One region of the Pseudoalteromonas sp. SIMBA_162 genome, then DNA from elsewhere that is predicted to be linked to it. Evidence: predicted binding sites of a transcription regulator. Region 1 holds the regulator's gene; the other holds the start of a gene.

Region 1 (6,151 bases):
ACTATGTTCGGCGTCTTCACGAATTACGTCAACAATATCATCGATCGTGACACGACCAAGTAGCTGATCGTTGTCATCAACAACTGGGGCCGAGATCCAATTATGGCGCTCAAACAGTTGTGCGACTTCACTTTCATCCATTGAAATTGGAATTGACTCACATTCTTCATCCATTAAATCGCGAACAATTTTTTCTGGTGGATTAGTTAGCAATGTACTCAGCGATAAAGCACCAATAAAGCAGTTATGTTTATCAACCACATACAGGTCATCAGTGCCTTCAGGTAACTCTCCGCGAAGTCGAATATAACGTAGTACGACATCAATGGTCACATCTGGGCGAATAGTTACCGTATCGGTGTTCATAAGTGCACCAGCAGAACGCTCTTGATAAGATAGCGCTTGTGTTGCGCGCTCTCTATCTTGGGTGTCCATGGCGCTAACAACGTCTTGGTAAACGGTGTCAGGCAAACTACGTAATACTTCACCTAGGTCATCGTGACCCATGTCTTCAGTGGCAGCAGCAATGTGCTCAGGCTCCATTTGGGCAATAATACCCAGGCGCACGTCTTCTGATAATTCTTCGAGTACATCACCTTGAACATCAGGATCAACTAACTGCCATAGCAAGCGACGAATTTTGTGTGGAGATGATTCTAATAATAACGCAGTATCACATGGCGCTGTTTTTGCGAGCATGCGCCTAACTTGAACAAACTGACCACTATTAAGTGACTTGGTCACTTGTTTTAGTTGTTGTAGTGGGTAGTCTTGTTCAAAAGCTTCGGGCATTGGCGTCCTTTATTTATACTGTAACTGTTACCTAATGGGTGGGGGAGTACGACCTAGCAGCCAGTTATTTTGATTATAGTTATTTTATTTAAATGTTAAAAATTAACGTTACTCTTGTTCGTTAAATCGTTGCGAAATAAGTTCTCCAATTGCATTTAAAGCTTGCTCTGCATCAGGCCCTTCACATACCACTTTAACTTCTTTACCTTGGCTACTTTCAAGTAGCATTAGTGCTAATACACTGTCACCAGCAGCTTCTTTATCATCTTGAAATAAGGTGATTGAAGCATCAAATTTTACAGCGAGTTGGGCTAATACAGTCGCGGCTCTGGCATGCAGTCCTAATTTATTTTGTATTAAAAAAGTGTCTTCTATACGCATACATTACTCTATCAAAGCTGAACAGGTTATTAGTTTTGTAAAATTACTTTTCTTGTTCTCTGTGACGTATTTTTACATTGGGATGCGTAACTGCAAAGCTTTCGCCAATTGTTTGCGCTAAATATACAGAGCGATGTTGCCCGCCAGTACAGCCAATCGCAATAGTTAAATAGCTTCTGTTATTTCGCTCTAGGTGTGGTAGCCATGTTTGTACAAAGGTTTGTATTTGCCATGTAAATTTTTGAACTATGCTGTGGCTAGCCAAATAATCTTTTACTGGTTGGTCTAGGCCATTAAGTGGTTTTAGTTCAGGCTCCCAATGCGGGTTAGGTAAAAAACGCGCATCAAATACGTAATCTGCTTCTTTAGGAATGCCATGTTTAAAACCAAAAGATTCAAATGTAACAATTAGCTGCTTGTCTTTTTTACCTAATATTTTTTCGCGAATTGATTCAGCAAGTTGATGAACGCTTAGCTCACTGGTATCGATCATGTAATCGGCGCGCGTAATTAGCACATCGAGAAGTTCTTTTTCTTTTTTTATGGCTAAATCAAGCGGAAGTGAATCTATTGATAAAGGGTGTAAGCGTCTGGTTTCAGAAAAGCGTTTAATAAGGGTTTGATCTTCACTGTCTAAGTAGAACAGCGTTGGTTTTGTAAAACCCGGTAAGTATTCGATGATGTGATTAAACTCATCTTGCTCTTTTGGTAAATTTCGCACATCTATACTAACGGCAATTTTATCGTAGTTATCAGAAACGCTTCTTACCAAAGAAGGTAATAAATTTACTGGAATGTTATCTACGCAATAATAACCTAGATCTTCAACAACGCGTAAAGCAACCGACTTACCAGAACCAGAACGGCCACTTATGATAATCAACTCCATTAATCACCCTTTAAATTTGTTACGATTGGTCAACAATAATTTGATACAACTCAGCATCCGATTTAGCACAGCGAAGCTGCTTACAAAATTCTTTATTTTTTAGTTTATCAGCTATCGTTGCTAGCGTCTTTAAATGCTGTTGGTTATCGCCTTCAGGTACGATGAGTGCAACAAAAATATCAACAGGGCGGTTGTCTATAGCATCAAAATTAATCGGTGTTTCACTTACTAACACCAATGCTAAAGGTTCTTGTGCGCCGCTCATTCGGCCATGTGGAATAGCAATACCTCTTCCTATCCCTGTGCTGCCTAGCTTTTCGCGGGTTAATAAAGCGCCCAAAATATCCTGTTGAGATAAATACGGTAATTTATCGTGAGCCAGCTCGCTAATAAACTCTAAAATTCTTTTTTTACTATTAAAAAGGACCGCAGCTTTACTGCAGTCCTGGCATATAAGTGAACTTAATTTCATCATATTAGTGTCGAGCAAGCTTCTCTTTGTGTTTAATTACTTGACGGTCAAGCTTGTCAATCAATGAATCAATAGCTGCATACATATCTTGATGTTCAGTGGATGCGAATAATTCAGCACCACTTACATGAATAGTTGCTTCTGCTTTTTGATTTAATTTTTCTATATCAAGAATGACATGAACATTATTAATATGATCAGAGTGCCTTTCTAGCTTCGCAAATTTGGTATTTATATAGTCTCTTAATGAATCAGTTAGTTCTACATGACGACCAGTTAAATTTAGTTGCATAAGCATTACCCTCTTTGTTTAGCGTCTTAAATCAGGCTCTTTCGCTGATTTGACGGTGGAATAGCCAGAGATTCGCGATATTTTGCGATTGTACGTCTCGCTACTTTAATTCCTTGCTCAGCCAATATATCCGCAATTTTGCTATCACTCAATGGTTTTGCTGAGTTTTCTGCTGCGATTAATTTTTTAATAAGTGCACGTATTGCCGTAGATGAACATTCTCCACCATTTTCGGTACTTACGTGGCTTGAGAAAAAGTATTTAAGCTCAAATATTCCACGCGGTGTGTGCATATACTTTTGCGTAGTTACGCGCGAAATTGTTGATTCGTGCATTTCTACCATTTCGGCAACATCATTTAAAACCATCGGTTTCATGGCTTCTGGGCCGTGTTCAAAAAAGCCCTGTTGTTGTTTAACAATACAGTTAGTTACTTTTAAAAGTGTATCATTTCTACTTTCTAAGCTTTTTATAAACCATTTAGCTTCTTGTAAATGTGAGCGAATAAATTGACTGTCGCCGCTTGATTTAACTGTACGCGACATCGCTGCATATTGGCTGTTTACACGAATTTTTGGCATGCTGTCTGGGTTTAACTCTACAATCCAGCGGCCTTTAATTTTTTTAACTGACACATCAGGTATTACATACTCAGACTCTTCTCGTACTATTGTGTCTGCAGGCTTAGGGTTGAGAGTATGAATAAGTGTCATTATTTCTTTAAGCTCATCTTCTTTGAGCTTCGTTTTTTTCATTAATGTACGGTAGTCACGAGCAGCTAACAAATCAATGTGCTCTGTTAAAATCATTTTTGTTTCATCAATAAAAGGCGTGCCTTTATCAAATTGATTTAACTGAATACACAAGCACTCTTGTAAGCTACGTGCCGCAATACCCACTGGGTCAAATAGCTGAATGCGCTTTAAAACCGCTTCTATTTCGTCAAGTTCAACCTCAACGTCATCGTCGTTATCTTGATTAAAGCTCTCTAAAATCTCTTCGCAGCTGAGTGTCAGTATGCCTGAATCATCCACCGCTTCTACAATAGCAATAGCGATGGCTTCATCTGTAGGGCTAAATGGCGTTAATTGTAATTGCCACATTAAGTATTCGTGAAGCGTTTCAGTTGATGCGCCCTGATATATAGACTCATCTTCAGGCATTGGGCCTGAAGATGATGCAGGGGCTGCACTCATATACTCATCCCAGCTAACATCCATTGCCATGTCGTCACTTACGGTATCTTTAGCAAGCGCTTCACCACTGTCTTGTTCATACTCGCTAGGGGCTTCATCTGCAGATACGGTTACTGTAACTTCATCATTATCTGCTTTTTGCTCATTTTTGCCCGCAAGATCATCGGCATAGTCTTGCTCCTCAACCTCAAGTAATGGGTTGCTGTCGAGCGCTTCTTGTATTTCTTGCTGAAGATCCAATGTACTTAATTGCAGCAAGCGAATAGCTTGTTGCAACTGAGGTGTCATTGTAAGTTGCTGGCCCATGCGCAGCTGTAGTGATTGCCTCATGTATCTCTAACAATCCTTTTAAGTTGTTATAATTAATACTAGCAGATGCTTATAAATAAGGCGTAAATGTTACAGCCTAAATTGCTCGCCTAAATATACATCGCGTACAGTTTTATCATTTAATACGTGTTCAGGGGTACCAGAAGCAATCAGTTCCCCATGAGAAACAATGTAGGCTTTTTCGCAAACATCAAGGGTTTCTCTTACATTGTGGTCTGTTATTAATACGCCAATCCCACGGTTTTTCAGGTGTTCAATAATTTTTTTAATATCTAATACTGAGATAGGGTCAACACCGGCAAATGGTTCGTCTAGCAAAATAAACTTTGGATCTGCGGCTAAAGCACGTGCAATCTCTACTCGGCGACGTTCTCCGCCCGATAATGCCATACCTTTGCTATCGCGAATGTGTTGAATGCTAAATTCATCCAATAGATTATTTAATGTATCTTCTCTGGCTTGCTTAGTGAGCTCCTTTCGAGTTTCTAAAATAGCCATTAAGTTTTGATACACTGTTAATTTTCTAAATATAGACGACTCTTGTGGTAAGTAGCCAATGCCTAATCTAGCACGACTGTGCATAGGTAAAAGCGTAATATCGTTATCATCGATAGATATTTTGCCTTTGTCGCTAGGGACTAAGCCTACAATCATGTAAAAGGTTGTTGTTTTACCTGCGCCGTTTGGCCCAAGCAAGCCTACAATACTTCCAGCTTTAACTTCTAAGCCCACATTTTTTACAACTTCACGGCCTTTGTAGCTTTTGGCTAGTAGCTCTGCTTTTAATGTACTCATGGTTGGCCTTTGTCATTTTTTTTAGGCTCCACAGGCACTAAGATAGTGTGTACACGGTCTGTTGAACTTTCATCTTTTTCGGCGCTAATAAGCTGCTGTTCTATATCGTAGGTAATGCTTTTTGCATTCATTTTTTGCCCAGCTTGAGATATCTCTGCATCTCCAATTAATGTTAAAAAACGCGTTGAAACATCGTACCTAACTTCATTAGCGCTGGCGCTCATTATTGTGCCGTCGGCTTGTTTTTCTTCAAAATATGCAGGCGTACCTGTGGCAATTAACAATTGCTTGTTGTCGCCTAGCTCATCGCGCTTGTGAACCTCAAGGCGGTCTGCGGTAATTTTTCTGTCGCCATGAATAATTTCAACATTTTTTTCGAAGATACCTACGTTTTCTTTTAGTTGACCCTCTTGTTTATCCGCACTAATCGAAATTTGATTTGCAGAAATTGGCGCTGTTGGTTCAGCGGCATTAGTACCTAATGCAAGTAAAAATGTTGGAATAATAAAGAGTGTTGATAGTTTATTGGTCATAATAAATAGTTCGCGTATGGTTAATTAATTTTATCACTTCGGTTTTTAAATCGGCTTCTAAGCCTTTACCGGTGATTTTTAAATTGGGCCCTGTAACAATGACAGGCTGCTCTGATTGCATCGTTAGTAATTTTATATCTACCTGAATGTTATCAGCATTAATTTTATCTATCATTGCGTTATCAGTTAAATTACTAGCAACAACGTTACCTTCTAATATTAATTGTCTGCCTTCGTATAATGTTGCTTCATTAGCGTTAATTCGCCATGTTTGTTTGTCGTTGTATAGCGTAAAAATAGGTTTATCAAAAAAGGTAAACCCTAATTCTTGATATAGCTCCATTCGCGCTGCCGTTACTTTATGGCTGATTTTCCCATTTTCGTCATACGCTGTTTGTTTTAGCTCTATGGCTGTGTAATCGGGCTTTGCAATTATGTCTGCTTCGGTTTGTTGTGGTAAATTTACTTGTG
Region 2 (6,151 bases), on a different contig from region 1:
TTGCAATTGATGATTTAGGTGCCGGGTACTCTGGCTTAAAGCAGTGGTCTGCACTGCGTCCTGACTATGTAAAAATAGATCGTTATTTTATCGATCATTGCGATCAGAGTGAGGTTAAAAAGGAGTTTTTAAAATCAATTATTGTTTTAGCTAAAGCAACAAACACCTTAGTGATTGCAGAAGGCATTGAGCGCTCTGAGGAACTCGCTCTGGTTGAAAGTTTAGGCATTAATAATGTACAAGGTTTTTTATTTGAACGACCGAACTTGCAACCAAGTCGTGATTTTAGCTCTGCTCAAATACAAGCACTTACATTTAAATTATGTGATCAGTTTGATCAGTCAATGGCGATTGGCGCGCTAAGCCAACCACAAAAGGCCATAGCAAGTGATACCCGATGCAAAGACGCTCATTTACTCTTTGAGCAAGACAAAGCCATTATTAGCATACCTGTAATTAATCAACAGGGTCAGCCAGTGGGCCTACTACATAAAGACCAACTTACCGAGGTATTTGCAGCACCCTATGGTCATGCTCTTTATGATAAGCGCCCTGTTATAGAGTTAATGGATAAACAACCCCTGATTGTTGCTGAGGACCAAAAGCTAGATACGGTGAGTAAGCAAATAACTGAGCAAGACTTCGATATTAGGCGCCATATTGTTATTACTAGAGGCGGCAATTATTTAGGGCTTGCGCCTCTTAGAGACATTTTAAAACATATAACAGAAGAAAAAATTCGCCACGCACAACATGCAAACCCGCTAACAATGTTGCCAGGCAATGTCGCAATAAACGAAGCTATAGAGCATAGGTTACGTAATAAAAATAAATTTCATCTTGCTTATATTGACCTGAATCACTTTAAACAGTTTAACGATCTTTATGGCTACGCGAGTGGTGATAGTGTTATTAAATTATTGGCTGATGTAACAGTGCAAGCCTGTACAAATAGTGCTAACTTTGTAGGACACATTGGTGGTGACGACTTTATGGTTGTTTTTGACCAAAGCGATGCGGTAAGTATTTGTAATCGTATTATTGAACAGTTTGAACATCGTTCTCGTGCTTTTTTTACGCCCGATCACATAGCTAGCAAAGGGTATTGGGCTACAAATCGTGAAGGTGAAAAGCAGTTTGTACCGTTACTCACCTTATCTATCGGATTAGTTGAACCCGATTTACAGCAGTGCAAAAATAGCCATCAGGTTGCAGCATTAGCAACGGATGCAAAGAAAGAAGCCAAACGATTTCGTCATAGCTATCTTTTTACATGCAAGCGAAGGCGCCCAGCGCCTCCAGTAGTAGCGATTAGCAAATAGTAAAAAGGTAATTTACTAATAGGTGATCATGATGTTGCCATTAAAGTGTATCGTATGTGTAGTGAGCTTGTTTATTGGAAGTGTTGTAGCAAGCGAAGTTAATATTGTAAAAATTCCGAAAGATCAACATGCGCATTTTGCCCGTGATGATTACCTCAATGACATGCTAACCAAGGCATTGATAAGAGCCCAGTATCCTGTCGAAATAGAACGTGTTGCTGTACACCCGCATCAGCAACGCAATTTAATGTCACTTGATGATAGCTCGCTTGATTTATACTGGAGTATGAGCAGCCCTGAACGAGAGTCACTGGCAACAGCTATTAAAATTCCATTGTTCAAAGGGTATATAGGCAAAAGAGCGTTAGTTACAAATAAACAGAATTTAGATAAATTTAAAGATATAAAAACGCTTGAGCAATTATCAAAACTGAGCTCGGTACAGGGGCATGATTGGCCTGATACGCGCATATTGGTTAATAACGGTTTAAACGTGAGACCATTATCAAACTTGAAAGCCATGTTTGCGCTTACTAGCCAAGGCCGCATAGATTACTTTCCGCGATCATTTATTGAAGTCAATTCTGAGCTTTTAGAGCGAGATCACAAAAATTTACGTATTGTGCCTAATTTATATATTAGCTACCCAACAGCGCTATATTATTTTGTGTCTAAGGATAAGCCTGAGTTGGCTAAAGCGCTTGAGCAGGGAATTAAAATAATGCAGCAAAACGGCGAGTTTGATGCGTTATTTTATGAATACTTTGCTACAGATTTAAATTCCCTTCCTTATACAAAAGGGGAAACTATAGAGATTAAGCTAATAAACCCATATTTTTAACAACAAAAAAGGAGCCTAGGCTCCTTTTTTAGTTGTACCAATTATATTGGTAAAAGCAATTTATTAGCGAAGTAACGATTCAGTTAACACTGGACGAATTTCACGAATAATAGCTTGAGTCAGTTTTGGCGCGCCACAGATGATATTGCCACTGTGGTTGTAGTTATTACCACCAGCAAAATCGACAACCATACCACCTGCTTCTTTAACCATAAGCTCGCCTGCAGCAGAGTGCCAAGGTTTTAAGCCAATTTCAAAAAAGCCATCAACACGGCCAGCAGCAACATACGCCATGTCTAATGCAGAACAACCTGCGCGACGAATATCTGCAGTGTGAACAAATAACGCTTTAAACGCTTCAGTGTATGCATCTGTATGTTGTTTATGCTTAAAAGGAAAGCCCGTTGCTAAAACTGTACCAGCAAGAACAGTTGTTTTACTCACGCGTAAACGCTTGCTGTTAAGTTGTGCGCCTTGACCTTTAGATGCAGTGAAAAGCTCACCACGAATCGGATCATAGATAACGGCTTGGTCTAAACGACCTTTAACTTTAAGTGCAATAGAGATTGCGTAATGTGGAATACCTTTGATGAAGTTTGTTGTTCCATCGATAGGATCTACAATCCATTGGTAATCATCATCCTTGCCTTTGTGTTCACCTAGTTCTTCGCCCACAACAGAGTGAGTAGGGTAAGACTGTAAAATAGTGTCACGGATTACGGCTTCGGCTTCTTTATCAATATTAGTTACTAAATCGTTAGCGCCTTTTTGTTGCACTTCAACTTTTGATAAATCTTCGCCAGCGCGAAGTAAAATTTTGCCTGCGTTACGCGCAGCGCGAACCGCAATGTTTAACATTGGATGCATGGAGTTACCTTTGGGTTGTAAAAGAACGTTTGTATTTTCAGCCGGCGTATTTTAGCGACTTTTGACATAAAGTAAACAATAAACCCTAAATACTTGTGGGTGTTTTTTGTACAGCCTTGAAAGTGTTGCACATTTAATTAAAACAAAAGTGTATTTTTAATGACCCACTAAAAATTTAAAAAAAGCGCTTTACCTAAAGTTAACTTGAGGTTTTATTGTGTGTTTAAATTAACTCACAAGGAAACAGTATGTATTTAGAACACGTAAATTTAGTTGTTAAAAACATTGATACCATGATTCGCTTTTACCAAGCCATTTTTCCCCACTGGGTAATACGAAGTGAAGGGCGGGGTGAATGGTATGGAAAACCAAGGCGTTGGGTCCACTTTGGTGACGACACGCAATACATAGCAATGAGCGATCATGGTGAGGGTGAAAACAGAGCGCTTTCAGGGCATCAAGTTGGGTTTGCTCACTTTGCTTACGTGACGGCTAATTTAGATAATACGGTGTCTCGTTTAAATAAAGCGGGTTTTTCAGTTCATAAGCAAGGCAATGAAAACCCATTTAGAAAAAATATCTACTTCAGAGACCCTTCGGGCTTTGAAGTTGAGTTTGTAGAGTACTTGTCGGATATACCTGCAGAACGAAATAATGATCTTTAAGCCCACCACTATATGGCTGCCAAAAGCAGCCATATTAAAGCAAATACAGTTGCACTTATTTACTGCTGACTCCAAGCTGTGACTTTAAATCGTTTGCAAAGCTCATGAACTTTTCTTTTATGGTACGTTTTATCTTTACTTCAACCGACCCTAGTATCGCTTTGCCTTCAATATGAATGGTAGGACCTTGACGCTTATTTAACGTTACTGATTTGTTTTCTAGCGTGCTTAAAATACAAAACATTTTGGACACAACATTAACATGCTCGGGTACGTAAATTTCGTCGCTACCAAAAATACAATTAACATGAATTGTCACGTTTTGATGCGTAAAGATAGCGTCGGTGAAATCAAGCACCACAGAGCCCATATAATTATTTAGGTAAATATTTTTAGGAACCACCCATTGTCCGCTTCGCTCGTTTGAACCCAAAATACTGCGCAGTGTGATGTCGTCATCGCTATTTTGTTGAGCACTGTAATTAGGCGTAAACTGCGATTGCTTTTCAGCTATGTATTGCTTGTCGGTATTAAGTGTTAAGTCTTCTACTAACGTAAGCAGCACAGAATTGTCTTTTGCATCCATTGCTTTGTCTAATCGTCTTTCAAATGCCTCAACCGATATAACGCCATGGCTATAGTTATAAATTAACTGATCAATCACTTGTTCGCGTACTTGCTCTATTGGGCGGTCTTCAACTTTTACAGACATGGGGCATTCCTTAATTGTATTTGCTATTAGTTAACTAGTTAGCAAACCGTATACCAAAATTAATTTTGTTTATTATCAACAGCTTAATTTTTAAAGGCTTTTTGTTTAGTTGTTATATTAACGATACATTAACCAAAATAGCAATAATCTAGTAATTTTCACACTTTGAGAAAGTTTTACTCACTTGCCTGTAAATAGGGGAATGCGTTAAATCTATAAGAGTCTATACTTCTCGTTAAGTTTATGATTTTTAACGGTAAATAAAGTTGGCTTGATGTTCGCATTAGTTAAAGTGTCTTTAATCAAAAGGAGAAAGATTATGAAAACATTTAACAAATCTATTATCGCCGCGTTAGTTCTTGGTACAACAGCAATGGGTGCACAAGCAAACAGCTGGGAAAACGAAAGTAAAGATGCTTGGATTGATGGCAAGGCAGAAACTGTGCTTCTTATGAACACAGACCTAAACAACTTTGACATAAACACTGATGTAACAAATGGCAAGGTAGTACTTACAGGTAAAGTTGATAGCGAAGTAGAGAAAGAGCTAGCAGAAGAGCTTGTACTTAGTCTAGATGGCGTCATGGACGTTGAAAACAGCCTAACCGTTGTTAAAAACATGAGCGCTAAACACACAGATTCTAAAATGATGGATGATGATAACGACCTAACGGACGCTAAAATTACCACCGTTATTACAACACGTTTCCTATTTGATTCTGAAGTAGGTGGAACCGATATTGATGTAGATACCGATAATGGTGTTGTTACATTAAACGGCTCAGTTGAATCATCAGCGGAAAAGCAATTAGCAATCGAAATTGCTAAAAATGCTGAAGACGTACGTGATGTGGTAGATAACTTATCTATCGTAGCTGAATAACGTTATACTCAAAGCCCAGCATTGCTGGGCCTTTTGTTTTTAACTGTTTGAAGGAGCTAAATAATGGATATCATTCGCATAATACTGTCTGTTTTGCTACCACCACTAGGTGTTTTTTTACAAGTGGGCTTAGGTATGCATTTTTGGATTAATATTTTATTAACGCTATTGGGTTACTTCCCTGGGTTAATACATGCAATTTATATTATTGCTAAAAAATAATGCGCAGCTGAGCTATGTTTACGCCAGTTGTAAGTAAATATCGCTCAGCGCATTCTATTAATAAATATTATTTTTAATCATTTTTACTTTATTTTCCTAAAACTCCCCAAATTTACCCATTCACACTCTTTAAAAGATTACAATTTAAGCAGTTAGCTTATTGATTGTTAAAATAAAGGTTTTTGGTAGTGACAAGCCCTAAAAAAGTTTTTATACTGCAACCCGCTTTAGTCGCTCTGTGGCTGAACGCTTCAAAAATTAACTGCCTTGCAGTTATATAAAGTTGGCCCCTTAGCTCAGTTGGTTAGAGCACACGACTCATAATCGTTAGGTCCCCAGTTCGAGTCTGGGAGGGGCCACCACTTTTCAAAGCTTTCCAAGTAAATATCTACTAACTTAATTTAAAAAATATCTCTACGGAACGGTAGCGGATCGGTTTTTAGGCTTTTGTTATAATTTAAAACAACTACTACACGCGCGTAATGCTCGCAAAACCTATATGAGCTTTTGGGCTATATAACTTTAGCGTATTGCATGTATTACTCGAAAACCATAATTCAGTAAGTCTCGAATAATGGTATAGCTTTAAAAATGTATAAACAAAATGGCAAAAGGTAAGGTTTTATCAAGTTTTGTAGC

The links. The regulator sigma-54, encoded in region 1, starts transcription at its own class of promoters, with help from an activator protein. The targets are predictions, from matches to a motif close to GTTGGCACGNNNNTNGNNT.
Region 2: a site for sigma-54 is predicted at 4,673-4,691, ahead of R0J88_RS12010 (BON domain-containing protein). Genes of this name have one in related genera too.

The regions. Positions count from the first base shown of each region.
Region 1 covers NZ_JAWJBQ010000006.1:183,461-189,611, reverse strand. Annotated here, with positions in the region: gene mgtE (magnesium transporter) at 1-792, opposite strand, end outside; gene R0J88_RS06720 (HPr family phosphocarrier protein) at 901-1,173, opposite strand; gene rapZ (RNase adapter RapZ) at 1,217-2,062, opposite strand; gene ptsN (PTS IIA-like nitrogen regulatory protein PtsN) at 2,082-2,534, opposite strand; gene hpf (ribosome hibernation promoting factor) at 2,539-2,826, opposite strand; gene R0J88_RS06700 (RNA polymerase factor sigma-54) at 2,853-4,352, opposite strand; gene lptB (LPS export ABC transporter ATP-binding protein) at 4,422-5,147, opposite strand; gene lptA (lipopolysaccharide transport periplasmic protein LptA) at 5,144-5,680, opposite strand; gene lptC (LPS export ABC transporter periplasmic protein LptC) at 5,670-6,151, opposite strand, start outside.
Region 2 covers NZ_JAWJBQ010000015.1:28,586-34,736, reverse strand. Annotated here, with positions in the region: gene R0J88_RS12035 (bifunctional diguanylate cyclase/phosphodiesterase) at 1-1,322, shown strand, start outside; gene R0J88_RS12030 (substrate-binding periplasmic protein) at 1,354-2,163, shown strand; gene suhB (inositol-1-monophosphatase) at 2,227-3,030, opposite strand; gene R0J88_RS12020 (VOC family protein) at 3,279-3,695, shown strand; gene R0J88_RS12015 (LiaF domain-containing protein) at 3,751-4,407, opposite strand; gene R0J88_RS12010 (BON domain-containing protein) at 4,727-5,290, shown strand; gene R0J88_RS12005 (YqaE/Pmp3 family membrane protein) at 5,354-5,512, shown strand; tRNA gene R0J88_RS12000 (tRNA-Ile) at 5,798-5,874, shown strand.